Regions from separate parts of the Arthrobacter sp. AOP36-C1-22 genome, predicted to be linked through region 1. Evidence: riboswitches for the same ligand, from Rfam matches in the RefSeq annotation. Region 1 holds a riboswitch; each other region holds the start of a gene.

Region 1 (7,134 bases):
CAACCTGGTGGTGATCACCATCCTGGCACCCACCGCACTCAAGCTCCTGCGCCACTACAACGCCCAACGGGCCCAGGGCCTGGACCCGGTCTTCCTGGCCACCGACATGCCGGAAATCAAGAACATCGATTGCTGGACCGAAGAGGACGTCAGTGACCACCTGACCCAGCGCGGCTACCAGCGGAAGGTGTCGGTGTCGGACACCGAATGATCAGCCAGCGGTACAAATTCGCTGCAGGGCGGGCAGGCACTCTTCATTCTGCAGGCTCGTCGTATCGCCCAACGCGGATCCTTCGAACAGTTGGGTCAATAGCCGGCGCATGATCTTCCCGGACCGTGTCTTGGGGACATCGGGGACGAAAACGATGTCGCGCGGTTTGGCGATCGGGCCGATCTGGGTTGCCACGTGAGCGCGCAGATCGGCGGCGGCGGCCAGTTGCGAGGGCGTCGACCCGGAACTGGTGCCGCCCCCGAGGAGCGCCTTGTCGCGGGGCACGACGAACGCCGTTGCCGCATGGCCGGTCGTGGCATCGACGGAGGGGCAGACCCCCGCCTCGACGACCCCCGCATGGGAGACCAGAGCTGATTCGATCTCGATGGTCGAGAGCAGATGACCCGAGATGTTCACCGCATCATCGGTGCGCCCCAGGATCCAGATGTCGCCGTCGTCGTCGTACTTCGCGCCGTCTCCGGCAAGGAACCAGCCCTGCGCGGCGTACTTCTGCCAATAGCTGGTGAAGTAGCGTTCCGGATCGCCCCACACGGTACGCGCCATGGCCGGGCCGGTGGCGGTGAGCACGATGTTCCCTTGCACGTTCGCCGGGACCCGGGCGCCGTCCTCGTCCACGATGTCCGTGGCCACCCCGGGAAGTGCGCGGGTGCCGCAGCCGGGCTTGAAGCTTATGTCGGTGGGGCGGGGGGAGAGGACCGTGGCGCCGGTTTCGGATTGCCACCAGGTGTCGACCATCGGGATGCCTGCATTGGGCTCACCGGGAACCACGGAATCGCGGCCGACTTGGGTGCGCAGCCAACGCCAGGCCTCGGGGTTCACGGCCTCCCCGACGGTGCCGGCCATCCGGATGGAGGAGAGGTCGTGATCGGCGGGGATACCGTCCGGGAACCAGCCCATGAGCGAGCGCACCAGGGTCGGGGCCGTGTAGTAGCTGGTCACCGAATAACGTTCGATGATCTCGAAGTGCCGTCCCGGATGCGGGGCGTTGGGGACGCCTTCGTAGAGGACCTGGGTGACACCGTTGGACAGTGGTCCGTAGATCTCGTAGGTGTGGGCGGTGACCCAGGCCAGGTCGGCGGTGCACCAGTGCACGTCCAGGTCCCGCTGGCCGGGGTCCGGATGGCTGAAGAGGAACTCGTGGCTCCAGGAGGCTTGGGTGAGGTAGCCGCCGGTGGTGTGCACCAGACCCTTGGGCTTCCCGGTGGTCCCCGAGGTGTACATGATGAACAGCGGGGTTTCGGCGTCGAAGGCCTCGGCGGCGTGGGTGCGCGGCTGCTTCTCGACCACCTCGTGCCACCACAGGTCCCGGCCTTCGGTCCACGCGATCCCGCTGCCGGTGCGACGGATGACCAATACGTGTTCGATGGCGTTGTCCCCGGCCACCGCGGCGTCGGCGTGGGCCTTGACCGGCACCGCGGTTCCGCGGCGGAACTGGCCGTCGGTGGTGACCAGGAGCTTCGCCCCGGTGTCCTCGACCCGGAATCGCAGGGCCTCGGCCGAGAAGCCGCCGAAGACCAGCGAATGCACCGCACCAATCCGGGCGCAGGCCAGGGTGATGACAATGGTCTCCACCAGCACCGGCAGGTAGATGACCACGCGGTCCCCGACGCCGATGCCCAGGGAGGTCAAGGCGTGGGCCGCCTGGCTGACCATGCCGGTCAGCTCGGCGTAGGTGACACTGCGCCGGTCCCCGGGTTCGCCCTCGAAATGCAGGGCGACCTTCTCCCCCTGGCCGGAGGCGACATGCCGGTCGGCACAGTTCACCGCCGCATTGAGTTTCCCGCCCTCGAACCAGCGTAGTTCGGGGCCCCGGCGGGCCACCGGGTCCACGGCGGTAGTGCTGTGGATCGTATGCCAGGGTTCGGTCCAGTCCAGGCGTGCCGCGGCCTCGGCCCAGAAGTCCAGGCGTGCGGCTTCGGCGTTCAGGACATCGAGCTGGGCGTCGGCAGTGGGGGAGTCCATTGTCGGTACGTTGGTCATGGGTGCTCCAATCGGGTGGGCAGTATGACGCGGGGCCATGTAAGGCTTCCCCGCGGTGGGTAGCGGCCCCCGGGAGATGACCGGTGGGGTCCTAGGCGGAAACCGGGATGGTTTCTTCCGTGGTGGGCAGGTGCTGCCGGCGGGTGGTTCCTACGGTGAGATTGAAGATCGCCAGTGAGTAGAGGGTCACGGCGGTGAAGAGTCCCAGCCCCAGAAGCCCGAAATGTCCCAGCCATTCTCCGAACGTCAGCAGTGCTGCAGCGACCAACGTTCCACCCGCGGTGTAGCGGATGCCGGCCGTTCGTCGTTTTCGATCCGGGGTGGATTCCCAGGGCACGGTCACCAGCGTGACCACGACCATGACTGCAAGGTTGATGCCCATTCCAGCCCACACGGGATGGATTCCTGCGAAGAACGTTGTGGCGGACCAGCCCGAGAGCTGGTTCCAGGCAATGCCGGCAAGGAACCCGGAAAGCATGGCTGCATGTACTGCCCGACGGCTGGCCAACGGCCAAAGGAAGACCGCGAGAACCGGCGCCAACGTGGCCCCGTTGCGCAAGGTCCAGGCAAGGACGTTCCACCAGGCAGCCTGCTCGGTGCGAAGGATCCCGTAAAGGATCATCAAGGCCGTCAGGGCAACCAAGGAGTACCGGGTGTAGCGAACCAGATCTTGTTCGGTGGCCTTGGGGCGTAATGCGCTGCCGACATCACGGCCCAGGGACGTGGCTCCGGAAAACTGGCATGGCCCCGCCCAGCCCATGGCGCAGGCCCAGACGCCAAGGAAGAAGAGGCCGACCAGCGGCGCCGGCAGGGTCTCGCTGATGTAATAGGGGACAGCCACGAGGCCAAGTTCCTGGTCGGGAACCGCAATGGCTGCGGAGGTCCCCACCAGGGCACCGAGGACGATGAAGGGGATCCCGAAGAGGGCTGCCGCATACAGGCCCTTCTGGCCGTCACGCGGAGAGCGGCAGGACATGGTCATTTGGAAGGCAGCCTGCGCCAGCGGCACATTGACGATGAATGTCCCAAACCAGGCGACGATGAGGGACAGCCCGGCATTTCCGGGGTCGACCATCGCCGGACGGGTGGCTGCCAATTCCTGCCAACCGCCGGGGCCGGGATTCGACAACACTACGAAGCCCGCGATGACGAGCATGACGACGAAGACCAGGCAGTTCAACGTCTGATTGAATGCCACGGACCTCATGCCGCCCGACCAGAGAAAAACCAACAGAAGCAGCGCGGTCGCAGTGACCGTCCATTGCAGCGGCAAATCGGTGAACGCCGTCAAAGCCGAGGCGAAGGCGATCGTTGTGGCCACCGACCACATGGGGAAAGTGACCGCCGTAATGACGCCCGCGATGGCTTTAGCCGCCCGACCGAACCGATCACCGATGATGCCGGTGACCGTCACGACGAGCTTCTCCCGCAGCGGTTTCACCAGCAACAAGGCGATCAGCAGAATTTGCACCGTTTCGGCCACTCCGTACCAGGCAGCGGAAATCCCGGTCCGATAGCTGAGTTCCATGATGGAAATATATGAAGAGCCCGAGAAGATCCCCGTGATGCAGAAGGCGACGGTCCAAGGGCTGAAGGAACGGCCGCCATCGAAGAAGCCCTGTCCGCCGGGACGCCCTGCGCGCACGCGGGACCAGCGGCCGCCAAAGAGCAAAAGAGCCGTATAGCCCACGGCTAAGCCGATGGTCCATGCGCCCGCCGATGTCACTGCTCCACCTTTCGGGACCGCGAGTCGAGACCGCGAGAGAGGGCATCCGCGTTGTTGCATTCCCTTTCAGGAGCGTCGACATCGATCAACTCCGCGAAATGCCAGCGGAGATCCACGACAACGCCGGCGGCGCGGATCAGGGTCAGCGCCGGACAACGTGATTCCACGGACGTCGTCAGCTGGTCCAACCGGCTGGCATCTTGTTCTCCGGTCTGGACGTGGACGGCGATCCGGCAGGAATGAAAAAAGGGCTGGACATCGGCGGTACCGGCGAATCCGCGCGTGTCCTGGGTAGCCAGGCAATAGGTCTCGATGGCTTCGAGACCGATCTGCAGTTCCTCGGCGATCTGTTCGACCACCACGCCCAGGCATGCGTTGACTGCGCCGACCATGTATTCCATGGGAGTGGGGGCGGTATCGGTCCCGCCAACGGGTTCGGGCTCGTCCACTTCGAAGCCGAAGGCCCGGATCCGGATCTTCGTCCGCATGGATCCCTGCCACGTCCCTTGGGAACGAATGCGTTTGTCGTGGGCTTTCGGGGAGACGGAGCCCCCGAGGCGGGTCTGCTGTGCGTCGGTCGTACGGGTCGGGGCAATGCTCATGAACTCAGCTCCATCGTTCCTGGCGGAAGCACCTTCGCCGGTGACGGGTTCCGCGGGGTGGCGGGGCCTTGTTCGGCGTGGTTGCTGCGGCGTCACGGAGCCAGATCTCTCGGCCGCTCGGGATGGGTACCTTTCCACTAAAGGCCACCGGCACCAGAAGAAGCAACTTCACACGACGCGTTGCGAAATATTTCATTGATGTTTCCTGCGAGGTGCCCGGATTGAACTTTCGTGTCCAGAACCCGTGCAAATAACGGAAATATTCGATGTTGCTTGGATTGCCTGGGGCTCGGAACCTGGGCTGAAACACCCCGGAAAAGTGGTTTCCGTTGACTCCAACGGTGGCGCTGAGGGCCCATGATGTGGCCCAATGGAGACAACAACCATCCAGAGCGGCCGAGAGATCTGGCTCGATGACGCCGCAGCAACCCCTTCCCGATCCGTCGGGAGGAAGGTGCTCACGCCGGAACCGATGGAGTGATGTTCTGTGGCTGCCCTGCCGATCGACGAAGCGACCCCGCGACACCTGATCAAACTGACCCCCGGCGTGCCCGCCGACGGACACTACGACGAACTCGCGGCGGTCTTCAGACCCGTGTTCGCCAGCATCGCCGATGGCGCCGCCGACCGAGATGCCCGGCGGATCCTGCCCTTTGAACAGGTCGGCTGGCTCAACCAGGCCCGCTTCGGTGCCCTGCGGGTCCCCCGGGAGGTCGGCGGCTTCGGCGCCTCGCTGGTTGATTCCTTCCGCCTGCTCATCGAGCTGGGGGAGGCCGACTCGCAGATCGCCCAATTGCTGCGGGCCCATATCGGCTTCGTCGAATCGGTGCTGCTGCTCCACGACGAGGCGGTCAAGGCGCGCTGGTTCGCCCGCTTCGTCGCCGGGCAGATCGTCGGCAACGCCTACACCGAGCGCGGCGGCAACGACCTGGGCCACCTGAACACCGCCGTCGAACAGTCCGAGGCCGGCTGGATGCTCACGGGGCAGAAGTACTACTGCACCGGGACGATCTTCGCCGACTGGGTGGCGGTCACCGCCATGGCGCCAGCGGTTGAAGGACGCCACGTCGCGGTGGTGTCCACCCAGCATTCGGGGGTGGTCATCCACGACGATTGGGACGGATTCGGCCAACAGCTCACCGGCACCGGGACCACCGGATTCGCCCGGGTTCCCGTGGATACGCTCCTGGACCCCGAGGTGCTGGACGTCCACCCGGAATCGGCCATCTTCCAGTTGGTACTGCTCGCCGTCCAGGCCGGTATCGCCCGGGCGGTCCTCGCCGACGCCCGCGCCCACACCCAACTGCGTGAACGCGCCTTCACCACCGGAACCGGCGTCCCCTCCCGGCATGAACCCCAGGTCCTGCAGGTCATCGGAGAGATCTCGGCGACCGCCTGTGCCGTGGACGCGATCCTGTTGGCCGCCATCGCCGAACTCGAATCGGTGATCGGCCAACCGGGGCTGAGCCCCGCGGAGCAGTACGCGGTCAGTGAGCTGGCCGCCAACCGGGCCCAGACGAGCATCCAACCACTCGTGCTCGAGGCGACCAGTAAGCTCTTCGACGGCCTCGGCGCCTCGGCGACCTCCACCGCCTGCAATCTGGACCGCCACTGGCGCAACGCGCGCACCATAGCCACCCACAACCCCGCCATGTACAAGTCCCGCATCGTCGGCGACTACGAGGTCAACGCCGCGACGCCGCGCAAACTCGGCGCCGTCGGCGACCTCAAGACCCCTGAAGGAGAAAAATGAGCACCACACCAGCACGCCGCCGGATCCGCCTGAACGCCTTCGACATGAACTGCGTGGTCCACCAATCGCCGGGGCTGTGGCGTCATCCGCAGGACCAGGCGTGGCGCTATAAGGAACTGGGCTACTGGACCGAACTGGCCAAGACGCTGGAGAAGGGGCTGTTCGACGGGATCTTCATCGCGGACGTCTTGGGCACCTACGACGTCTACGGATCCACCAACTCCACCCCGCTCTCCGCCGGCGCCCAGGTCCCGGTCAACGACCCGTTCCTGCTGGTCTCCGCGATGGCTTCCGTCACCGAGAACCTCGGCTTCGGGGTCACCGCCGGAACCGCCTACGAACACCCCTACCCGTTCGCCCGCCGACTGGCGACCCTGGACCACCTGACCAACGGCCGCCTCGGCTGGAACGTGGTGACCGGATACCTGCCCTCGGCAGCCAGGAACATGGGCCAGGAAGACCAGATGGAACACGACGAACGCTACGACCACGCCGATGAGTACCTCGAAGTGGTCTATAAGCTGCTCGAGGGTTCCTGGGAGGACGACGCCGTTCTCCGCGACCGGGAATCGGGGGTCTACACCGACCCGTCGAAGGTCCACGAGATCGGCCACGAGGGCAAGTACTTCAAGGTCCCGGGCATTGCCATCACCGAACCCTCGGTGCAGCGCACCCCGGTCATCTACCAGGCCGGTGCCTCCCCGCGCGGCCTGGAATTCGCGGGGGCGAACGCCGAATCCGTCTTCGTGAATAGTCCGACCAAAGAAATCCTCACCGACACCGTGCGGAGGATCCGGGACAATGTCGAGGCCGCCGGCCGCGACCGCTACGACGTGAAGAT
Region 2 (7,134 bases), on a different contig from region 1:
GGGCCTCTACCTGGCCTTGAGCGTCGTCGTCCTGGCCTCCAGCCTGGTCCGGGTCGCGGCCTCCCCCGGACCCGTCGGTGATTGGTGGACGACACTGAGCAGCAGCCATGCCAGTCCCTGGCTCATGATCGCCATGGCCCTGCTGGTCTTCCCCAAGCTGGCGTTGGGCCTCTCCGGCTTCGAGACCGGGGTCGCCGTCATGCCGCAGATCCGTGGCCGCGCCGACGACACCGAGGCGGCCCCCGAGGGGCGGATCGCCGGGGCGAAGAAACTATTGACGACCGCCGCGGTGACCATGAGCGTGCTGCTGGTCGTTTCCTGCGTGGTCACCACCTGGCTGGTCCCCGCCGACGCCCTGCAACCCGGCGGGGCCGCCAACGGCAGGGCCCTGGCCTATCTGGCCCATGAGCAGCTCGGTCAGGGCTTCGGCACCCTCTACGACCTGTCGACGATCCTCATCCTCTGGTTCGCCGGCGCCTCGGCATTGGCCGGCCTGCTCAACCTCATCCCCCGCTATCTACCCCGCTTCGGCATGGCCCCCGAATGGGCCCGGGCCAACCGCCCGCTGGTGCTGGTGCTGGCCTTGATCGCCGCCGCCGTCACCCTCGCCTTCGACGCCAGCGTCGACGCCCAGGGCGCCGCCTACGCCACGGGGGTCCTGGTGCTGATGACGTCCGCGGCGGTCGCCGTGGCGATCTCCGCCCACCGTCGGGGCCAACCCCTGCGCAGCGCCCTGTTCTCGCTCGTCGTCCTCGTGTTCACCTATACGACGGTCGCCAACGTCATCGAACGTCCCGACGGGCTGCGGATCGCGGCACTGTTCATCATCGCGATCCTCTTCGTCTCCTTCATTTCCCGCTTCCGCCGTTCCACGGAACTACGGGCCACGACCGTTTCCTTCGACGTCGCGGCCCACACGCTGTTGAGTGCCGCCGCCGAGGCCTCCTCGGTCAACCTGATCGCCCACGAGCCGGTCAGGTTCAGCGCCGAACGCTATCGCCATAAGCTCCAGCATGCCCGCACGGCCAGCCACCTGCCGGTCACGGCGAAGCCGGTGTTCATCGAAATCGGCATCGGTGATTATTCGGATTTCGCCCAGGACGTGCTGGTCCGCGGCACGCTGCGGCACGGGTATGCGGTCCTGGAGGCCACCGCCCCCTCGGTCCGCACGGCACTGGCGGCGATCTGCCTGGGCATCCGCGACGAATACGGCATCATGCCGCATCTGTACTTCCGCTGGACCGAGGGCTCACCGGTGCGCAACCTGCTGGGTTTCCTGCTGTTGGGGCAAGGGGAGATCGCCCCGTTGACCCGTGAGGTGCTCCGTGAGGCCGAACCGGATCTGCAGCGACGCCCGTGGGTCCATGTCGGCTGAACCCGGCTACCTCGACGCGGCAGGGACCAGCGTCCAGAGGACCACCGCTTCCTCCTCCGTGGGGTTGATCCACGAATGCGGTTCGCGGCCCGGGAAGGTGACCGAATCGCCGCCCTCGAGCTCGAAGCGTTCATTGGCGAAGATGATGATGAAGCGCCCGGAGACCACATGCAGGACCTCGACCTCGCAATCCACCGAATACAGTTCGTCCTCGCCCTGCCCATGGGGTTCGATGACGGCGCGGATGACCTGCAGCCGCTTCTCCGACCGACTGGTCACCAGGCGTTCGATGATGCCGTGCCCGCCCAACGAGATCCGCGGGGCATCATCGAAACGGACCACATGGGTCTCGGGCTGGGCAAACAGCTCCCCCACCGACACCGAGAGGACCTGGCACAACGTGACCAGCGAGGCCACCGAGGGCGAGGTCAGGTCGCGTTCGACCCGGGAGAGGAAGCCCTTGGTCAGCCCGGTCGATTCAGCCACCTGTTCAATCGTCATACGCTGGGCATGACGCGCCGCCCGGATCTTCGAACCGATGGCAATCGGGGCGTTGCTGGGCTCGACGGGCAAGGCCTTCATGGGCGGTGTACTCCGGGTCTTCACAATGGATGTAGGTGCTGCATTACGTCACACAGCATAGGCCAATTGACCTGTTAGCCAGATCACTTTAGCTTAGTAGGCAACAGATGTTTACCTGTAAACATCATTTTTTGATCATCCTCCCTTTTCCGACCAGAGGTTCCCCATGGACATCATCAATATCGCGATCGTCATCGCGTACCTGATCGCGATGCTCGCGTTCGGCTGGTGGGGCAAGTCCCGCACCAAGAACAGCAGCGACTACCTGGTCGCGGGGCGCCGACTCGGCCCCTTCTTCTACACCGGAACCATGGCCGCCGTCGTACTCGGGGGCGCCTCCACCGTCGGCGGCGTCGGCCTGGGCTACGAATTCGGCCTCTCCGGCGCCTGGCTGGTCATCGCCATCGGCATCGGGGTGCTGCTGCTGAGCATGTTCTTCGCCCCGCGGCTGCAACGACTGAAGATCTTCACCGTCTCCCAGATGCTCACCCTGCGCTACGGCTCCAAACACGCCACCAACGCCTCGGCGGTGGTCATGCTGGCCTACACGCTGATGCTCTGTGCCACCTCCACCGGGGCCTACGCCACGATCTTCGTCGTGCTCTTCGACTGGGACCGCTGGCTCGCCATCGCCGTCGGCGGGGCGATCGTGCTCGTGTACTCCACCATCGGCGGCATGTGGTCCATCACCCTGGCCGACCAGGTCCAGTTCGTCATCAAGACCGTCGGTGTCTTCGCCCTGATGCTGCCCTTCGCCCTCTCGGCGGCCGGCGGCTTCGAGGGAATCTCCGCCGGCATCCCCGAACGGGCCCGCGATGAATTCTTCAGTTGGGGCGGCCTGGGCGCCGAGACGATCATCACCTACTTCGTGGTCTACACCCTGGGCCTGTTGATCGGCCAGGACATCTGGCAGCGGGTGTTCACCGCCCGCACCCCCAAGGTGGCCCGCTGGGGCGGAGCCACCGCCGGCATCTACTGCGTGATCTACGGCATCGCCGGGGCGATCATCGGCATGTCCGCCCGGGTCGCCCTGCCCGGCATCGACATCGAGGCCCTGGGCAAGGACGTCGTCTACGCGGAGGTCGCCATGACCCTGCTTCCGGTGGCCGTCGGCGGGATCGTCCTGGCCGCCGCCGTGGCGGCCATGATGTCCACCGCCTCCGGCGCACTCATCGCCGCGGCCACCGTGGCCCGCAACGACGTCACCCCCTTCGTCGCCAGCTGGTTCGGCAAGGAGATCGAGGTCAACACCGGGCGCAACCCCGAGCACGACGTCGCCGCCAACCGGTACTGGGTCCTGGGCCTCGGGGCCGTGGCGATCATCCTGGCGATCCTCGTCAACGACGTCGTCGCCGCCCTGACCATCGCCTACGACATCCTGGTCGGCGGGCTGCTGGTCGCGATCCTGGGCGGGCTGCTCTGGAAGCGCGGGAACGGCATCGGCGCCGCCCTGTCCATGGCGGCAGGGACCCTGGTCACCCTGACGACCATGATCACCCTGGAGGCACTGTCCACCGAGAAGTTCTCCGGGGTCTACGCCAATGAGCCCATCTACTACGGTCTGGGCGCCTCGTTGGTGGTCTATGTCCTGTTCAGCCTGCTCTCCCCGCCGACCCGCCCGGAAGTGGCCCGGCACTGGTCGGATCGGGTCGCCGGACGGGTCGACATGGAGGGCGTTTCCGCCGATCAGCAAGCCTGAACCCGCCCCGGCGTCGTCCTCGTTCCCCCCGGGTGACAGTGCTCCCGGGGGAGCAGATGTCGAACACGAATCTAGCCGCACCAACGCTGGGATGCAGCGGGAATGACGTGGAACACAGCTTGGGTTGCCCCGGCAATCACGTTAGGCTGGCAAAAAGCTTCATGAGACGCGGGCAACAGCTCCGACTACCCGCGCACCAACCCCAGGTTCGTGGGTGGTTCGGATGAAGAAGCGGCCCGCACGACAACGTGTTGGGTAAGAACGCACGAGAGGAAATCCGTGGCGCAAAGCGTCTCCGTCCTTCCAATTTTCGATTCGATGCTAGGCACCGTCTGCCTCAACGTGGACGGTCACTGGGAGCGCTTCATCGCGCCCCACCCCAAGGATCTCGACCATGCGCTGGCCAACACGGCCGGCCGACCGGTCTGGGAATCCGACTCCTGCGCACTGACCGTGCGTATTCCCCGGGCACACCGCCCCGACGGGGAAGCACAGGTGTTCTTCCTTGAACGCCTGCCCGTCCGCGACCGCGCCGAGGCTCCCTCGGGTATGCTGGTCGGCTGAAGGGGAGTAGTTCCACACCCCACCCGCGCTGGATCGTTGATCCGGCACGGGTGGACGAGGACCTGTCGACATACCGACCGCCCTCCCGGCGGTCCGGCATTCCACCCGGCACCACGCCGGGCGAACGAGACCTTCGGCCCGCCACTGGCGGTCCGAGGCTCGTGGCCACCCACCGACCTTTGACCGGCAGTCCCGCACCACCGCGGGGACATACGAACCGATTGAAGGACGCCCAATGACACCGGATGCCCCCTCCCCCGACGCCGATCCGCCAGCCGCGGAGGCCTCGCGTAGGGAGCCCACGCCCGCCGAGATCCGGCGCTGGCGCAAATACCTGGCCGACGAACGCGTCGAAGGTTCCATCTACCTCACCCTGGCCAAACGCCGTGAGGGCGAGGAACGCCAGATCCTGTTGGGTCTGGCCCGGGCGGAAGCCCGCCACCAGGAGCATTGGTCCAATCTTCTGGGCGAGCATGCCCGGAAGACCGCACGCCCCTCGCTCAGCCGCGTCATGCTGCGGTTCATGGCCCGCAACTTCGGTTCGGTCTTCGTCCTGGCCTTGGCCCAACGGGCCGAGGGCGCCTCCCCCTACGACAGCGACGCCGACGCCACCGCTCAGATGGCCGCCGATGAGCTGGTGCATGAGGAAGTCGTACGCGGGCTGGCGATCCGCGGCCGCAACCGGCTCTCCGGCAACTTCCGGGCCGCCGTCTTCGGGGCCAACGACGGGCTGGTCTCCAACCTGGCCCTGGTGATGGGCATCGGCGCCGCCGGGGTGTCCAGCGCGCTGGTCCTCTTTGCCGGGGTCGCCGGCCTGCTCGCCGGCGCCCTGTCCATGGCCGCCGGGGAATACGTCTCCGTCCGCTCGCAGCGCGAACTGCTCACCGCCTCCCAACCGACCCAGATCACGCTCATCGCCGCCCCGGATCTGGACCTGCAGGCCAACGAACTGGTCCTGGTCTACCGGGCCCGCGGCATGAGCCGGGAGGCCGCCGAGCACCGGGCCGCCGAACGGCTGGGGACCTTCAGCTGCGACTGCGACCCCTCATTGTCCCTGCAACCCGAGGTGCCCGAAACCGAAACCGGCGGCGACGAACACGAGGCCCTGGGCTCCGCCTTCGGCGCCGCCGCCTCCAGCTTCTGCTTCTTCTCCTCGGGGGCCTTGGTCCCGATCCTGCCCTACCTCTTCGGTATGGGCGGGCTGCCAGCCCTGCTGGTGGCCCTGCTCCTGGTCGGGGTCGCGTTGATGCTGACCGGGGGCATCGTCGGACTGCTCTCCGGCGCCTCCCCGGCCAAACGCGGGTTCCGGCAGCTGGCCATCGGCCTCGGTGCCGCCGGGGTCACCTACGTTCTCGGCCTGCTCTTCGGCGGGAACATCGGCTAGGACCCGCAGAACCCGGCCCCTTCCGTTCAGCTGGCGCGGCGCATCCGGCGGGCTGCGGCCACGGGGCGGCGGTCCCCCGCCGGGGGCGGGGTCGGCTCCTGCGTGTCCGGCTCGCCGGCCGGTTCGGTGCCCTGCCCGGGGGCCGGAGCATCCCGCCGTCCGGCCTTGGCTGCGGCGATCATCTCGCGTGCGGGCCGGCGTGGGGTCGTCGTCAACGGCCGGGGGGTCGCCCCGATCGGCGGCAACGGCTCCACGGGCACCTGCGGGGCGTTCTTCCGGGTCTTCGCCGCCTCGGCCTCCTCGGCCCGCGCGGCCTTCGTCCGGCGTTCGTGTTCCTGCCGGGCCGCCCTCTCCTCCTTGACCCGTTCGGCGGCGGCGGTCCGTTCCGCCTGGGCCCGCTCGAGCTCCGCCGCCTTCTGCGCCTTGGCCTGCTCCTCGCGGGCGGCCTCTGCCGCCTTCTCGGCCTCGACCCGCTCCTGTTCCGCGACCTTCTCGGCCTGGGCGCGTTCGGCCAGGGCGGCCTGCTCGGTCTTTTCCGTTTCCTTCAGTTCACGGGCGCGGCGGGCCTCGGCGGTGCGTTCGTTCCGGGCCGCCCGACGGGCGGTCTCGGCTTCCTCCGCCAGCACCAACCGTTCGGCCTTGGCCGCCTGGGCCGCAACGCCTTCCTCATCCTGCTGCGCCGCCTTCTGGGCGCGGGCCTGCTTCCGGGCGGCCTCCTTCGCCTCCTGGGCGGGGGTCAATGACTTGGCGCGGGGCTTCCGCGGGGAGGGACGCGGTGGTTCCGGCTCCGGGGGGCGCGGCGTATTGGGGTCGAAATAGTCGGCCAACCGATCCAGCGTGCGTTCGATGTTCACCGGGGTGCTGCGAGTGAACCCCATGACCTTCAGCGGCCATTGACGTTTCAGCCGCGAGGCATCCCAGGTCTCACGCACCAGCGTGCCCCGCGGGGCGGGGATCAATTCGTAGCGCCAGCGGTGGCCGTTGAAATGCCGCCAGGCGATCAGCCGGTTCTCCTCGAACTCCACCACCGTGTTCTGGATCCGATATCCCACGCCCAGGCGCATGTCCATCCCGAATTCGGAGCCCAGTGCCAGCCGCTGGGGTTCGTCCTGCCGGGCGCTCTTCACCGTGCCGGAGCCGTCGATGAGCGGATGCTTCGACGGGTCGACGAGTAGTTCGAAAATGGCCCCGGGAGGCGCCTGGACCAGGCGCTGCCGGGTCACGAGATAGGGATTCGAGTCCATAGCGCCAGCCTACCCAGCGCAGCTGCCGATCCTCTGGATCTCACCGGGCGCTGCGCCGACGGGTTCCGGGGCTCCTGCCCCGGGCCCGGGCCCCCCGGCGGGCCGGTCACCCGCCGGCGAGGATGTCCACGGCCGCCTCGGGGGTCTCCACCAGATGGATGGCCGCTGCCATGTCCCGGCCTTCGGCCAAGGATTCCAAGAGCGGCCAGGCCGGCAGTTCACGGGTCCAATGCCGCCGGCCCACCAGGATCATCGGGGTCTGGGTCCTGGCGGTTCCGTAATAGTT
Region 3 (7,134 bases), on a different contig from region 1:
ACGTCCACGCTGTGGTCATCAATGGCGTCGAGGTCGCCCGGGAGGGAATCCACACCCGGCTCGGCGATCCTGCCGCCTTGTTGAGGACCTTCATCTACGAGCATCGGGAGTTCGCATGAGTGCCACCTTGGTGACCAATATCGGGGAATTGACCACGCTGGACCCTGACGCACGGGTATTGGCCGGTGCCGCCGTGGTCATGGACCGGGGGCGTATCGCCTGGATCGGGCATCCCCGCCAGGCCCCGGCGGTGGATACCGTGTACGACGCCGGGGGCCGGGCCGCGCTGCCGGGCTGGGTGGATTCCCATACCCACCTGATGTTCGCCGGGGACCGGGCCGCCGAATTCGAGGCCAGGATGGCCGGCGCCGACTACGCGGCCGGGGGGATCAGCGTCACCATGGAGGCGACCCGGACCGCCACCGATTACGAACTCACCCGACTGCTCATGGGCCGGGTGGCCGAGGCCGCCGCCGGGGGGACGACCTACCTGGAGACCAAGACCGGCTACGGCCTGGATGTCACCGAGGAAGCCCGCCACGCCCGGATCGCCTCCACGATCGTGGACCAGGTCACCTATCTGGGCGCCCATCTGGTCCCGCCGGGCGCCGACGCCGAGCAATACACCGATCTGGTCTGCTCCGACATGCTCTCCGCCGTGCGCCCCTACGTGAAATGGGCGGATGTGTTCTGCGAACGCGGGGCCTTCACCGAAGACCAATCCCGCAGGGTCCTGGCCGCCTCCCGTGATGCGGGCCTGGGCCTGCGGGTCCACGGCAACCAGCTCGGTCCCGGGCCGGGGGTGCGGTTGGCCGTGGAATTCGGGGCCGCGAGCGTGGACCATGTGAACCACCTCGACGAGGCGGATGTCGACGCGCTCGCCGGATCCTGGTCCGGTTGGGATGCCGCGAGCGGAACGGGGGAAGCCGGGACCGTGGCGACCTGCCTGCCCGCCTGCGACCTCTCGACCCGGCAGCCGCTGGCCGAGGGGCGCCGGCTGCTCGACGCCGGCGTCCAGATCGCCCTGGCCTCGAACTGCAACCCGGGGACCAGCTACACCAGTTCGATGGCCTTCTGCGTTTCCACGGCGGTGCTGCAGATGCGCCTGTCCCTGACCGAGGCCCTGCAGGCCGCGACGATGGGCGGGGCCCTGGCCCTGGGGGTGCAGGACCAGGTGGGCAGCATCGAGGTCGGCAAACGGGCGGATCTGCAGCTGCTCAACGCACCGTCGGCGGCCCATCTGGCCTACCGGCCGGGCATGCCGTTGACCGGGGCCGTCTGGCGGGCCGGGCAGCGGGTGGATCGGACCGCCGTGGGGTCCGCGCCACTGGCATAGTATTCACCTATGCGTAGCAAGAGCCTGTGGCCGGAAATCCTGATCGTCCTGGGGCTCTCGCTGGGGCAGTCCGCCCTCTACGCGATCGTTTCGCTGATCGACAAGCTCAGCCGCGGCCCGCTGGGATCACAGACGACCACGCTGAATAATTCGCTCAGCAACCGGCAGTACTTTGATCTGACCTACCAGCTGATGGACATCATGTTCGCCCTGGTTCCGGTCGCCCTGGTGTTCTACCTGTTCTATCTGGCCGGCAGGAACGGGTTCCGTGCGCTCGGATTCGATCTGCGCCGGCCCGGAAAGGATTCATGGCAGGGGGTGGGGCTCTTCGTGCTGATCGGGGTCGGCACCCTGGGGCTCTACGCCGTGGGCCGGACGCTGGGGGTGACCACGGCCCTCGTCCCCGAGGCGCTGGAACCATATTGGTGGACCATCCCGGTGCTGGTGCTCTCGGCCATCCGGCACGGGATCCTGGAGGAGACGATCATGATCGGGTACCTCTTCGACCGGTTGCGGCAGCTGGGCTGGGGGACCTGGCCGATTATCCTCACCAGCGCGGTGGTGCGGGGCAGCTACCACCTCTACCAGGGGTTCGGTCCGTTCCTGGGCAACGCCGTCATGGGGGTGATCTTCGGCTGGATCTACACCCGGACGGGCCGGGTCATGCCATTGGTCATCGCCCATGCGCTGCTGGATATCGCCGGTTTCGTGGGGTATTCGCTCATCGGTTCGGCGATCGGGTTGGGAACCTAGCCACCCCTGGACCTACAGCTTGTAGGCAAACGCCTACAGGGTGTAGGTTCAATGCATGAAACGTGCACCCCTTCACCAGGCAGCAGTGGTCCAGGCAGCCGCCGAACTGGCTGACCGGGATGGCTTCGAGGCCATCACGGTCTCGGCGTTGGCCCGGGAGGTGGGCGTCCGCCCGGCCAGCCTCTACTCGCATGTCAAGGATCTGGCAGCCCTGCTGGACGGGGTGCACGAACTCGTCCTCGGCGAGGTGGCCGAGGCGGTGGCCGCGGGGATCGCTGGGCGCTCCGGATACGAGGCGCTCGTGGGTCTGGGTGAAGCCCAGCGCGACTTCGCCGGGCAGCACCCCGGCCGGTGGGCCGTCCTGGCACGGCCCGCCACGCCGAAGACCGCACGCTCCGCGGGGGCCATCCGCCTCGTTGACCTCACCTTCTCGGTGCTCCGCGGCTACCGCCTGCCGGAGACCGAACTGGTGCACGCGACCCGATTCATGGGCGCCACGGTCAACGGGTTCCTGGCCCTGGAACGGGCCTCCTCCTTCGAGCACCGCGACGAGCAGACCCGGACGTCTTGGCATCGCGCCCTGGAAGCCCTCGACCGCGCCCTGGCTAGCTGGCCCACCACCACAGAGCAGGAGCACTGATGATCACGACCGACCTCACCACAGACCTCGTCCGGGGCGCCGCCGAACTCGAGCAGACCCCCGACGGGATGCGGATCCACCGGCTGCCGGCCTGGGTGCGCCGGCAATACCCTGAACAGACCCTCATTGACCGTGAATCCCAGCCCGCGGGCGTCCGCATTGTCGTGAGGACGACTGCGACCCGGATCAAGCTCGTCTCCCATTCGACGCACACCGCGTTCCGGGGGAGCGAAAGGCCCCGTGGCCGCATCGACGTCTTCGTCGACGGCAGCCTCCAGCTCGGCGACGAACTCACCGGCGGGGACGCCGTGGAAATCGACATGGCCGCCGGCTCGATGCACCACGTGGCCGGGCCCCACCACACAACCGTCGTGGAGGGCCTCGCGCCAACGGAGAAGACGCTCGAATTCCACCTCCCCCACAATGAATCCCTGGAGTTGATCAGCCTCTGCTCCGACAAGCCGCTCCACCCCGCGCCCCGGACCCGTCCGCTGTGGGTCCACCACGGCAGCTCCATCAGCCAGGGATCGAACGCGGCATCCCCCAGCGGGATCTGGCCCGCCGTGGCAGCCCGCCGGGGCGGGGTCGAACTGCACAACCTCGGCTTCGGGGGCAGCTGCTTCGTGGACCCCTTCATGGCGCGGGTGATCCGCGATGCGCCAGCGGACGTCATCAGCGTCAAACTCGGCATCAACATCGTGAACCTGGATGCCATGCGCGTGCGGACCCTGGTCCCGGCCATCCACGGATTCCTTGACACCATCCGCGAGGGGCATCCCACCACGCCGCTGGTGTTGATCTCCCCGATCTTCTGCCCGATTCACGAAAGCACGTCGGGCCCCGGCACGATCGTCCCGGAGAGCCTGGGGACCAGCCAGGTCAAGTTCAGCGCGACGGGGACCCCAGGGGATGAATCGGCGGGACGGCTGACCTTGGAGGTCATCCGCCGCGAGATGCGCTCCCTGGTCGAAGACCGGGCGGACGATGCGAACCTGTACTTCCTGGACGGACTCGAGCTGTATGGGGCCCCGGACGAGGCCGAGCTGCCGCTGCCGGACAACCTGCATCCGGATTCCGCAACGCATCAGCTGATCGGCGATCGCTTCGCCGATCGGGTCTTCGCCGCCGACGGACCCTTCGCGGCGGTGCCGCGGCACTGATCCGGGACGGCACAGAGCGAAAACGACGGCGGCCCGCGGGCCGCCGTCGTTCGGTGTTCCACCTCCGTGAGCGGATCAGAGGGTGATGGTCCCCGAGGGGGTCTCGAAGGTCACCGTCATGATTCCCGGGGTGCCATTGGGGGCCTCCCACTGGACTTCGACATCGCCCAACGGCGACTCCGAGGGGGTGCCCAGCCATTCGCGGACCCGTTCGACCGAACCGGCGATCGCGATCCCGGAGATATGCCCCTGCGGATCCAATGCCCGGGAGGGGTGCAGGTCCTCGGTGCCGGTATCCCAGCGCAGCATGTAGGGCACCTGCGGGTCGGCGATCAGGCCCTTGATGCCGATCTGCTGCCACGTCAGTTCTTGGCCGTCGGGGAACTTGCGGTTGCCCGGGACCGATGACCGGCCCAGACGTTCCTCGAACGGGGCCAGGTCGTCAACGGCGACGCACCAACCCATCCATCCGCCACCCATCTCCGATCGGGCCCGGACGGCCTGGCCGAACGGCGCCTTGTCCGAGGACGGGTGGTCCAGGACCTCCACGACCTCCAGGTACTGGGTGTTCTTCAACGGGAAAATGACGTTCCTGGTCCCGAAGCGGGGATGAATGCCTCCCTTGACGGACTCGATCCCCAGAGTCTTGCCGACACGGGCGGCCGTCGCGGCCAACCCGTCTGGTCCACATGCGTACGAAACGTGATCCAACCTCATCATGGCTTCATGATCGCACTTTGTGAGGTGCGTCTCGACTTAGGGTGCCCTAAATCACCATGGTTCGTATTTTCCTCGACCCGTTTCCCGGGCCTCCATCGCGGCCGTCAGGAGGGGGACCGGACGGGGGAGGGGGAGGAATGTTGCGCCCTGCGGTCATATTGACGCCGCGTTGTTGCGGCGGCCGCCCCGATCCACAACACTGGAGGCAGGTCATGAGTGCCAGCGCGAAACCCCGGTTTGCTGGCCGGCAACCCTCCACTCGCGGTGGGGTGCCCCGGGTGAAGACCTGGTTCGCCTCCACAAGGAGAACGGACAAGCGCGGGTCACCTCCCGGCGTTCCCTTCCGGGACCGCCGTGGAACAGGGGCCCCTGAGTCGTAGAAGGGGACAGAAATGTCTGCATCATGGTCTTTTGAAACCCGCCAGGTCCACGCCGGACAGGCACCGGATCCCACCACCGGGGCCCGGGCGCTGCCTATCTACCAGACGACGTCGTATGTCTTCCCCAGCGCCGAGAGTGCCGCAGCACGCTTCGCGCTGAAGGAACTCGAGCCGATCTACACCCGCATCGGCAACCCGACGCAGGAAGCCGTCGAAACCCGGATCGCCGACCTCGAAGGCGGGGTCGGGGCCCTGCTGCTGGCCTCGGGCCAGGCGGCGACCACGCTTTCGATCCTCAACCTCGCGGGAGCCGGGGACCATATCGTGGCCAGCCCGAGCCTCTACGGGGGAACGCAGAACCTGTTCAAGCACACGTTGAAGCGCCTCGGCATCGAGGTCACCTTCGTGGAGGATCCCGACCACCTGGATTCCTGGCGGGCCGCGGTGAAACCGAACACCAAGGCATTCTTCGGTGAGGTCATCTCCAATCCGCGCCAGGACGTCCTGGATATCGAGGGCGTCAGCACGGTGGCCCACGAAGCCGGGGTCCCGCTCATCGTGGACAACACCCTGGGCACCCCGTACCTGGTCCGCCCCATCGAATTCGGTGCCGACATCGTGGTGCACTCGGCCACGAAGTACCTGGGCGGGCACGGAACCTCCGTCGCCGGGGCCATCGTTGATTCGGGCAACTTCGACTTCGCGGCCGACCCGGAACGCTTCCCGGAATTCAATACCCCCGACGAGTCCTACAACGGGCTGGTCTTCGCCCGCGATCTGGGGGTCGACGGCGCCCTGGGGGCGAACCTGGCGTTCATCCTCAAGGCGCGCGTCCAGTTGTTGCGCGATCTGGGTTCGGCGGTCTCCCCGTTCAACGCCTTCCTGATCGCCCAGGGCCTGGAAACCCTGAGCCTGCGCATGGAACGCCATGTGGCCAACGCGCAGAAGGTCGCCGAATGGCTCGAGGCCCACGCCCAGGTCGACTCCGTCGCCTTCGCCGGCCTGCCCTCCAGCCCCTGGTACGAACTCGGCCGCAAATACGCCCCGCGGGGCGTCGGCGCGGTCCTGGCCTTCGAGATCTCCGGCGGCGAACCGGCCGGCCGGGCCTTCGTCGACGGCCTCGAACTGCACTCCAACGTCGCCAACATCGGCGATGTGCGCTCGCTGGTGATCCACCCGGCCTCCACCACGCACTCCCAGCTCTCCGACGCCGAACGCGCCGCGGCCGGGGTGGGAGCCGGACTGGTGCGCCTGTCGGTGGGCATCGAGCACATCGACGACATCATCGCCGACCTCGAGGTCGGTTTCGCCGCCGCGGCCGCCGCCGGGGACGAAGCCGCAGAGGCCGCCCCGGAAGTCCAGGCCGTCCGGTGAGCCAGGGCGTCGGCGACGTGAGGGAACGACGTCAGGCCCCCGGGGCGCCGTTGATCCGTGACGGCATCCTCAAATGCGTGCCCATCGGCGGCTACCGCTTCGAGACCGGCGGCTGGCTGCCCGAGGTGATGATCGGCTACGAGACCTGGGGGACCCTGGACGCCCGGGCCTCCAATGCGGTGCTGTTGCTGCACGCCCTGACGGGGGATACCCATGTCTCCCGGGGGCACAGCCAGGAAGAAGGCTGGTGGGAAGGACTCGTGGGTCCGGGAAAGACGATCGATACCGACAGGTTCTTCGTCGTGGCCCCGAACATGGTCGGCGGCTGCTATGGCTCCAGCGGGCCCTCCAGCCTCGACCCCGACGGGCAGGCCTGGGGCTCCCGGTTCCCGTTCACCACGGTGCGGGATTCGGTGCGCACCGAGGCCCGGTTGGCCGACTACCTGGGCATTTCACGCTGGCACTCCGTCCTGGGCGGTTCCCTCGGTGGAGCGCGAGCGTTGGAATGGGCGGTGGAATACCCCGAACGCGTGGCCCGGTGCGCCGTCATTGCGGCCACCGCGGTCGCCTCCGCCGAACAGATCGCCTTCGGGCAGATCCAGACGCAGGCCATCCGGCTGGATCCGGACTTCTCCGGTGGCGACTTCTACGGAGCGGCGCCCTCGGCCGGCGCCCTCGACGCCGTCGGCACCGTGGCCCGGGGCAGTGGCACCGGCCCCCTCGCGGGGCTGGGGATCGCCCGCCGGCTGGCCCACATCACCTACCGTTCCG
Region 4 (7,134 bases), on a different contig from region 1:
GCTGGTCAGAAGATTGCCAGCTATGGCGCCTGGGCGGTGGACCCGGAGACCGATGAGCGTCCACTGGTTCTGCTGGCGGACACCCAGGATCAAGCCCAGGAGATGTGGGACCACCTGGTGCGGGTCGGGATCGACCGGGTCGCCGGTTACGTCACCGGCCTGGAGGGGCTGCCGATGCATACCCCGGCGCTGCTCCAGCCAGAGGAACTCGAGGGCTTCGACGCGGCACTCGTGCTCGATGTGCGCAATAAGACCGAACACGCGGAGGGCCACATCCCCGGCTCCGAACAGCTCAGTGGCGGGCGCGTCCTGTGGCACCAGGACGAGCTGCCGACCTCGGGCACCATCGTGACCTACTGCCAGAGCGGGGTGCGTAACTCGGTCGCCGCCAGCGCCCTGCGCCGTGCCGGTCACGACGTCATCGAGCTCGACGGCAGCTATGCCGGCTGGGAGGCATGGAAGGGAGCATGCCAGGCAGTGAATGCCTAGGCTCATTCCCTGACGAAAGGAGGCGGCCCCCCACTGCGGGGCCGCCTCCTTTGCGTGCGTGCAGCGTCCGACCCTTGACTATGCTGAACCGTTGTTTAGTATCTTAAACATGCGTTCAATTGATGGTGATGTCACGACCCGGGCCAGGATCCGCGATGCCGCGATCACCCTCTTCGGTCGGCACGGCTTCTCCCGGACCACGGTGCGCGACATCGCCTCCGCCGCCGAGGTCTCCCCAGGGCTGGTCATCCACTATTTCGGCACCAAGGAGGGGCTGCGCCGGGCCTGCGATACCCACGTGTTGGAAACGGCCCATGAATCGGCCACCGCCAAGTCCCAAGACCCCGCCAAGCTGCGTGACGCACTGACCGAATATCTGGCCAACCCCGCTGCATATGAACGTGAGCTCGCCTATATCCGACGAGCGGTGGTGGAGGATTCGGAGGCAGGGGACTCCCTCTTCGACGCCTACTTCTCCCTGACTCTGCAGATCCTCCAGGACGGCGCCCGGGCCGGGACTATGCGCCAGGTCGGGGACCCCGAAGCCACTGCCGCCCTGATGGTCACCCAGTCGTTGGGCCTGCTGGTCCTGGGTCGCCATGTCGCCCGTGGTTTGGGCCAGCAGGGGTTCGGTGTGGAAGCCATCGACCGACTCGCGGTCCCCGCCGTCGACCTTTATACGCATCCGTTGTATACGGACTCCGCATTCCTTGACGCTACGCGGGAAGCCGCCACCACGCTCGAAGAAAAGGACGGTCATGGGCCACGCCATTGAAGTCACTGGACTGCACAAGAGCTACGGAAACAACGAGGTCCTGCACGGTATCGACTTCGCCGTCCCGCGCGGATCCGTGTTCGGGGTCATCGGGCCCAACGGCGCCGGAAAGACCACGCTGATGCGTTGCCTGCTGGACATCATCCGGCCCAGCGCCGGACACCTCGGTGTCCTCGGCGTCCCACCGCGCCAGGCCGGTCCGGACCTCCGACGACGCATCGGCTACCTGCCCGGGGAACTGATCCTCGAGGGCAGGACCACCGGACGGCGGCTATTGCGCCACTTCGAGGACATCAGCGGGCCCGTCGCCTCCGGCCGGGTCGAGGGGCTGGCGGAACGCCTCGGGCTCGACCTGGATCGGCAGACCCGTCGGCTGTCCAAGGGCAATAAGCAGAAGCTCGGGATCATCCAGGCCTTCATGCACGAACCCGAACTGCTCATCCTCGATGAACCCACCAGCGGACTGGACCCGCTGATGCAACAAGAATTCCTGTCCTTGGTCGCCGAAGCACGCGAAGCCGGGCAAACGGTCTTCCTCTCCTCGCACGTCATCAGCGAGATCCAACAGGCGGCAGACACCGTGGCGATCCTGCGCGAAGGAGCCATTGCCACGACCTCCACGGTCGCCGAACTACGCGAGGGAGCCACCAGCCGCCTGCGCATCCAAACCCCGCTGCCCGTCGACCAGGTGCGGGGGCTATTGGGGGCGCTGGAAGGCCTCGACGGGTTACGGCTGGAGCAGATGCAAGACGGCGACGGCCGGCCGGTGTGCCAGGCCTCGGCGACGTGGTCCGGTCCGGTGGCTGAGCTGGTGGACCTCCTGCCCCGGCTGCGGCCCGTGGACCTGGCCGTGGAGGAACCGGATCTGGAAGAGGTGGTCTTGGGGTTGTACCGGACCCCGGGAACCACCGACGGGCACCACGGCGCCGGAAGGACCACCTCATGAGCGCCACCGCCCTGCACCGCGGCCGGCAAAGCCGTCCGCGAGTCCTTCCGCTCTTCTCCAAGGCGCTCATCGATGCGAAGGCCTCGATGCTCATCTGGGCGCTGGCCATGCTGGCGGTGATGGGCCTGTATCTGCCGCTCTACCCGTCCATCGGGGGCAGCGAGCAGATGAAGCAAATGATCCAGTCCCTGCCCCCCGAACTCGTCGACGCGTTGAACTACGGCCAGATCACCAGCGGACCGGGCTACACCCAGGCGACCGTCTTCGGCCTGATCGGCTTCCTGCTGATGACGATCATGGCCGTCGGCGCCGGGGCGGCTGCCATTGGTGGGGATGAGGAATCGGGCCTGCTCGAACTCACCCTGGCCCACGGCGTGACCCGCAGCCAGCTGGTCCTCGAACGGGCCGCGGCGCTGGTCATGAGGATCCTGCTCCTGCACCTGTTCATCCTGGCCGTGCTGCTGATCCTCAAGGGGCCCTCGGAACTGGGGATCGACGCCGGCCATGCCGTGGCAGGGGTGCTGATGTTCGCCCTGCTGGTGTTCTTCAACGGCTCCTTCGCCTTATTGGGCGGGGCTATCGGGGGGCGGCGGATCCACGGGATCGGCGTCGGAGCCGTGGTGGCGGTGCTGGGATACGCCTTCAACGCCATCGGCAACCAGAATCCGGAACTGGAATGGTTGCACGGGCTGTCGCCCTACTACTGGGCCTACGGACAATCCCCGCTGGTGAGCGGGGTGGATGTCCCGGCGGCCCTCCTGCTGGCAGGGGTGGGTCTGGTGTGCATCGGGCTCTCGGTGCTGGCATTGAACCGCCGGGACATCCGTGGGGCGTGACTAGCCCCGCGTCGGATCGGTGGGCTGCCGGTGGCCCTGTGGAGGGTACTGCCCCGCGGGATCGCCGGCCGGGGCGCCGGGGTAGCCGACCGCGGAGCCTGGATGCCCGGTGGGTGCCCCGAGCATGGCCGCGCCGGCTGCCGCTCCGCCATCCGCGTCGAAACGGGCGCCGGCGGGGGGCCGAGGGCATGAGCAGGAGGATGAAGAGGAGCAGCCCCGCCGAAGAAAGGGATCAGGGTGAGCAGGTACAACAGCCCGCTGAAGTTCCCATCATGCAGCCGACGCACGCAGAGCGCGATGTTCGGGACGAAGGTCCCCAGCCAGTAGACAGTGAGCAGCAGGAGCGGGAAGGCGGCGCCGAGCCCCATCTCGCCGGTCACCGGGTCCATGCCACCGACCCCGAGAACGATGAACACGGCGAAGAGGACGAGATAGACGATGCTGTTGAAGAGGCAGAACCACCAGTACTCACTCCGGCTCGCTCGACCACTGAAGGTTGCATATTTGCCGAAGAAGCGCTTCACGGATTGATAGAAATCCGCGCCGTAGAGCGGCTGCTCCACCGGGACCTCCCCGAAGGTGACGGTGCGCCCCGAGGGGTTGCTTTACGGGGCGACGGATCCCGCGGGGCCGCCGTAGGGGTTGGGGTAACCAGCGCTCAAGGGGTTCTCCGGGGGAGTCGAGGCCAGGCGGTGTGCGCTGGCGTGCGGGGCCGATGCCCCGGCGGCGGACCGCCGGGACATCGCCGGGGCTTGGCTAGCCCTGGGTCGGGTCGGTGGGCTGCTGGTAGCCCTGTGGGGGGTTCTGGCCCGCGAAACCGCCGCCGGCAGCCGGTGCTCCCGGGTACCCGGCAGAGGTGCCAAAGGCGTTCCCGTAGGCTGCCGCGCCGCCATCGGCGTCGAAACGAGCACCTTCGGGGACGGAGGGCATGATCATGAGGACGAGGACCACGAGCCCACCGAGAATCGGCACCAGGATCAGCAGGTACAGGAATCCGCTGAAGTTGCCGTCGTGCAGGCGGCGGACGCTCAGGGCGATGGACGGGATGATGATGGCCAACCCATAGAGCCCGATCACCAAGGAGGGGATGGCCCCGCCGGCACCCATTTCACCGGTGACGGGGTCGGAGCCGGCCAGTCCGAATCCGATCGCCAAGCCGTAGAACACGGTGTAGACGATGGCGTTGAAAAGCGCGAAGAACCAGAACTCGCTGCGGCTGGCCCGACCCGAGAAGGTCGCATACTTCTTGAAGAAGCGCTTGATGGCCTGGCCGAAGCTGGCCCCGTAGAGCGGCTGGTCCAAGGGAGCCTCACCATGGGTGGGCATGGTGACCCCTCCGGGGTTGCCATAGGGGTTGGGGGTGCTGCTGCTCAAAATTTCCTCCATCGAAAGTATTTCGGGTGATCGGGAGTAGTCTTCCAGATGGAGCCTTGACATGCGATGGGGAGGACTCCCCATGTCGCGTCGTGTCTGCCCTTGGTGTGGGGTAGGCCCCCGGAGCCACCCCGACTAGCTCGAGGCCGCCGGGGCAACCGGCTACCTCTAGCTCGGTGGCATCGGAGGATTGCCCGCCTACACCTTGTGGTTCAGGGGGACCTCTGGAGGCTGCCGGCCACCGCCACTGCCCTGCTGACGGCTCCCGCCGCCGGCAGTGGCAGGCCTGGGCGCACTGGTCCTCGGGGAAGACCCCGATCCACGACAGCTCAGCGGTTTCAACTTGGCCATCACGGTGCCGGGAGCCGGACAGTTGTCACTGGACCGTCGAACTAGACAGAAGCTCACTTCATGAACATCAAGAGATCGCTGCTTCATGGATCGTGACTGGACACCAGGAGCCGCAGCCCCAGGGACAACACCGTGCAATTCGGCAGGTACAGCCGGTTCGGAGGTCCTGTTGGGAGTCGGCTGCTGGCCGCCTTCTAGGAGTTGACCCGCAGGGTCGTGGTCACCGGGGTCGGGTTCGTGAAGACGTCCAATACCGGGCAGTGGGCGTCGACGGCCGCCTGGAGTTCGGCATAGCGTTCCTCGGTGGCCGGACCCGAGACGTCCACGGTCAGCCGCACATCACCGAATCCCGGGCGGACCTTGTCCTCGATGCCGAACAGGCCGCGCACATCCAGGTCGGCGTCCGCCGAGATGTCCAGCGAGTCGATCGTGATGCCCAGCTGGTGAGCATAGAGGCGGTAGACCACCACCTGGCAGGAGATCAACGCCCCGAGGGCGTATTCGACGGGGCTGGCGGCGACGTCGTCCCCGGCCAATGCCGCCGGTTCGTCGACGGTGAATTCGTGGCGTCCGGCGCGGATGGTCGAACCGACCGAGCCCACCGGGTCGGCCGTCGCGCGGAACTGCAGCGATGCGCTGGCAGTGTTCTGACCGATCCGTTCCGCCCAGGCGGATCCCGCGGAATCGAGGCGTTCGGCGCGGTTGGAAATGCTGGTTTCTGCAAGGGTCTGGGTCATGGCGTTCCTTCGCTGTCATGGCGAGCGTGGCGCTGCGCCATACTTACGCCTCCCGGTCGGGACGGCGTCGAATCGTCACCTGGGGCACCCCACTATGGCGAAGGGGGTTGCCGTCCAACCGGCCAGGGCCTCAGGTTGGATCTCTTGATTCTTGGGTTCGATTCTGCTGGCGGGAACGCCGATCGGGCAAACGCGTCGCGTCATCCGGAGACATACGCCGGGTCATCCGCGGGTGGAGAGCCCGCCATCCCCGCAGCAGGATTCCCCTCGCCAGGGGGTATCCCAGCGGTTATCGTGGGGCCATGAGCGGATACCGGCGCCCGGAGTTCACCCCGGAGATCCATCGCGATGGACAGGGCGCCCCGATCGCCTACGGCCATCGGTGGGAAGGGATGTCTCCGCCTTCGCGCGCCTACTCCACGGTGGGCCATCGACACCGGTTCGCTCCCTTGCATGAGGTCGCTGATGCCCAGCTCGACTGGCTGTTGGACGCCTTTGACGTCGTCGCCGAACGGGACCCGGAGGTTGCTTCCGATCTGCTGTTCCCCTCGGAGGACGTCGTCCACGCGGTCCGGGTCGTCCCGTCCAACCTGCTCGCGGCCCCGCTGACCTTCGTCTTCACCGGGTTCCCGGGGATCTTCCTGCACGCTGGCGCCCTCTACGACGCCCACTATCCGGTATGCGGTTGCGATGCCTGCGATGACGATGTCCAGGAGCTGTTGGAAAACCTTGAATCCGTGGTGCGAGCCGTCGTCTCAGGCGGCTATTTTGAACGAATTAATCCCAACGACGACCAATCTGTCGATTATCGGCTGGCCGAGCCGGGCCGGTGGGAAGAAGCCGGGTGCATCCATGCCGAGGATGTGCCCGAGGGAAGGATGGAGGTGGCAGAAGCCATGCTCCCTTCCGATGGGCACTGGCGGCCGTGGCCGGAAGCGGTGCGAGACGCGGCTGGTGCGGCAGGGGGCTGACAAACCGTGTGCCCGTGGCGGTTCCGTCGTGATCTTCCATCAGGGCCGGCGGGCGTCAACACTGCGCGGGATGATGGCCACGTGCTTCCTGGCCGACATCGAAACACAAGAACCGCAGGCACTCATGGCGCGAATCACCGGCAACCATAAGCGCGGAAATGAACGCGTTGCACGGAAGCATCCGCGCAATCAGGGCCGCTAATTAGTCCACGGGCCCGGCGCTGAGATGGCGGTTCCGCTCCTCGATGAGCTTCTGCAGATAACGGGCCAGGAAGAGCTTCTCTGCCAAACGACCGAGAGGGCCGAACGGTGCGGCGAAATCGACGCGGTCAACCATGGTTGTTCCCCCCGACTCCTGGCTGAACTCATGGATATGACGAAACCAGCGGAACGGGCCCTTGACCTGTTCGTCGATGAAGGAGTGCGGTGCTTCCATCTGCATGATGCGGCTGGTCATCTTCAGGGGGACGCCAAAGTGCCAAGCCCGCCATGTCACGTTCTCACCGAGTGAGATGAGGCCGGAAGTGACACCGGCGATGGCCTCCTCCCGGGACTTCGCCAGCGATTGTTGATGGGTGTCGATGTTCCGGGCCAGATCGAATAAGTGTTCCTGAGGGATGGTGGTCCACGTCGTGCACTGGAAGGAAACGCTCAT

The links. Region 1 has a riboswitch for S-adenosylmethionine ahead of ACT3S6_RS13300 (acyl-CoA dehydrogenase family protein). Riboswitches for the same ligand answer to the same signal wherever they lie in the genome.
Region 2: linked by a shared signal. The riboswitch ahead of ACT3S6_RS14565 (hypothetical protein) and the one ahead of ACT3S6_RS13300 (acyl-CoA dehydrogenase family protein) in region 1 are both predicted to bind S-adenosylmethionine.
Region 3: linked by a shared signal. The riboswitch ahead of ACT3S6_RS12750 (bifunctional o-acetylhomoserine/o-acetylserine sulfhydrylase) and the one ahead of ACT3S6_RS13300 (acyl-CoA dehydrogenase family protein) in region 1 are both predicted to bind S-adenosylmethionine.
Region 4: linked by a shared signal. The riboswitch ahead of ACT3S6_RS04070 (OsmC family protein) and the one ahead of ACT3S6_RS13300 (acyl-CoA dehydrogenase family protein) in region 1 are both predicted to bind S-adenosylmethionine.

Annotation. Positions count from the first base shown of each region.
Region 1 covers NZ_JBQSWW010000027.1:13,114-20,247, reverse strand. Annotated here, with positions in the region: gene ACT3S6_RS13320 (alanine/glycine:cation symporter family protein) at 1-211, shown strand, start outside; gene acs (acetate--CoA ligase) at 212-2,212, opposite strand; gene ACT3S6_RS13310 (sodium:solute symporter family protein) at 2,304-3,998, opposite strand; gene ACT3S6_RS13305 (OsmC family protein) at 3,935-4,540, opposite strand; SAM riboswitch class I at 4,921-5,019, shown strand; gene ACT3S6_RS13300 (acyl-CoA dehydrogenase family protein) at 5,028-6,293, shown strand; gene ACT3S6_RS13295 (LLM class flavin-dependent oxidoreductase) at 6,290-7,134, shown strand, end outside.
Region 2 covers NZ_JBQSWW010000035.1:12,304-19,437, forward strand. Annotated here, with positions in the region: gene ACT3S6_RS14550 (amino acid transporter) at 1-1,375, shown strand, start outside; gene ACT3S6_RS14555 (helix-turn-helix domain-containing protein) at 1,382-1,957, opposite strand; gene ACT3S6_RS14560 (sodium:solute symporter) at 2,124-3,656, shown strand; SAM riboswitch class IV at 3,814-3,924, shown strand; gene ACT3S6_RS14565 (hypothetical protein) at 3,975-4,220, shown strand; gene ACT3S6_RS14570 (VIT1/CCC1 transporter family protein) at 4,456-5,604, shown strand; gene ACT3S6_RS14575 (hypothetical protein) at 5,631-6,848, opposite strand; gene ACT3S6_RS14580 (LOG family protein) at 6,955-7,134, opposite strand, start outside.
Region 3 covers NZ_JBQSWW010000024.1:47,329-54,462, forward strand. Annotated here, with positions in the region: gene ACT3S6_RS12720 (formimidoylglutamate deiminase) at 1-119, shown strand, start outside; gene hutI (imidazolonepropionase) at 116-1,336, shown strand; gene ACT3S6_RS12730 (CPBP family intramembrane glutamic endopeptidase) at 1,346-2,089, shown strand; gene ACT3S6_RS12735 (TetR/AcrR family transcriptional regulator) at 2,145-2,729, shown strand; gene ACT3S6_RS12740 (GDSL-type esterase/lipase family protein) at 2,729-3,889, shown strand; gene ACT3S6_RS12745 (VOC family protein) at 3,965-4,609, opposite strand; SAM riboswitch class IV at 4,818-4,934, shown strand; gene ACT3S6_RS12750 (bifunctional o-acetylhomoserine/o-acetylserine sulfhydrylase) at 5,002-6,363, shown strand; gene metX (homoserine O-acetyltransferase MetX) at 6,381-7,134, shown strand, end outside.
Region 4 covers NZ_JBQSWW010000004.1:121,084-128,217, reverse strand. Annotated here, with positions in the region: gene ACT3S6_RS04100 (MBL fold metallo-hydrolase) at 1-489, shown strand, start outside; gene ACT3S6_RS04095 (TetR/AcrR family transcriptional regulator) at 599-1,264, shown strand; gene ACT3S6_RS04090 (ABC transporter ATP-binding protein) at 1,248-2,210, shown strand; gene ACT3S6_RS04085 (ABC transporter permease subunit) at 2,207-3,046, shown strand; partial or broken gene ACT3S6_RS04080 (DUF805 domain-containing protein) at 3,322-3,570, opposite strand; gene ACT3S6_RS04075 (DUF805 domain-containing protein) at 3,803-4,420, opposite strand; gene ACT3S6_RS04070 (OsmC family protein) at 4,966-5,508, opposite strand; SAM riboswitch class IV at 5,543-5,658, opposite strand; gene ACT3S6_RS04065 (DUF6226 family protein) at 5,811-6,479, shown strand; gene ACT3S6_RS04060 (SRPBCC family protein) at 6,682-7,134, opposite strand.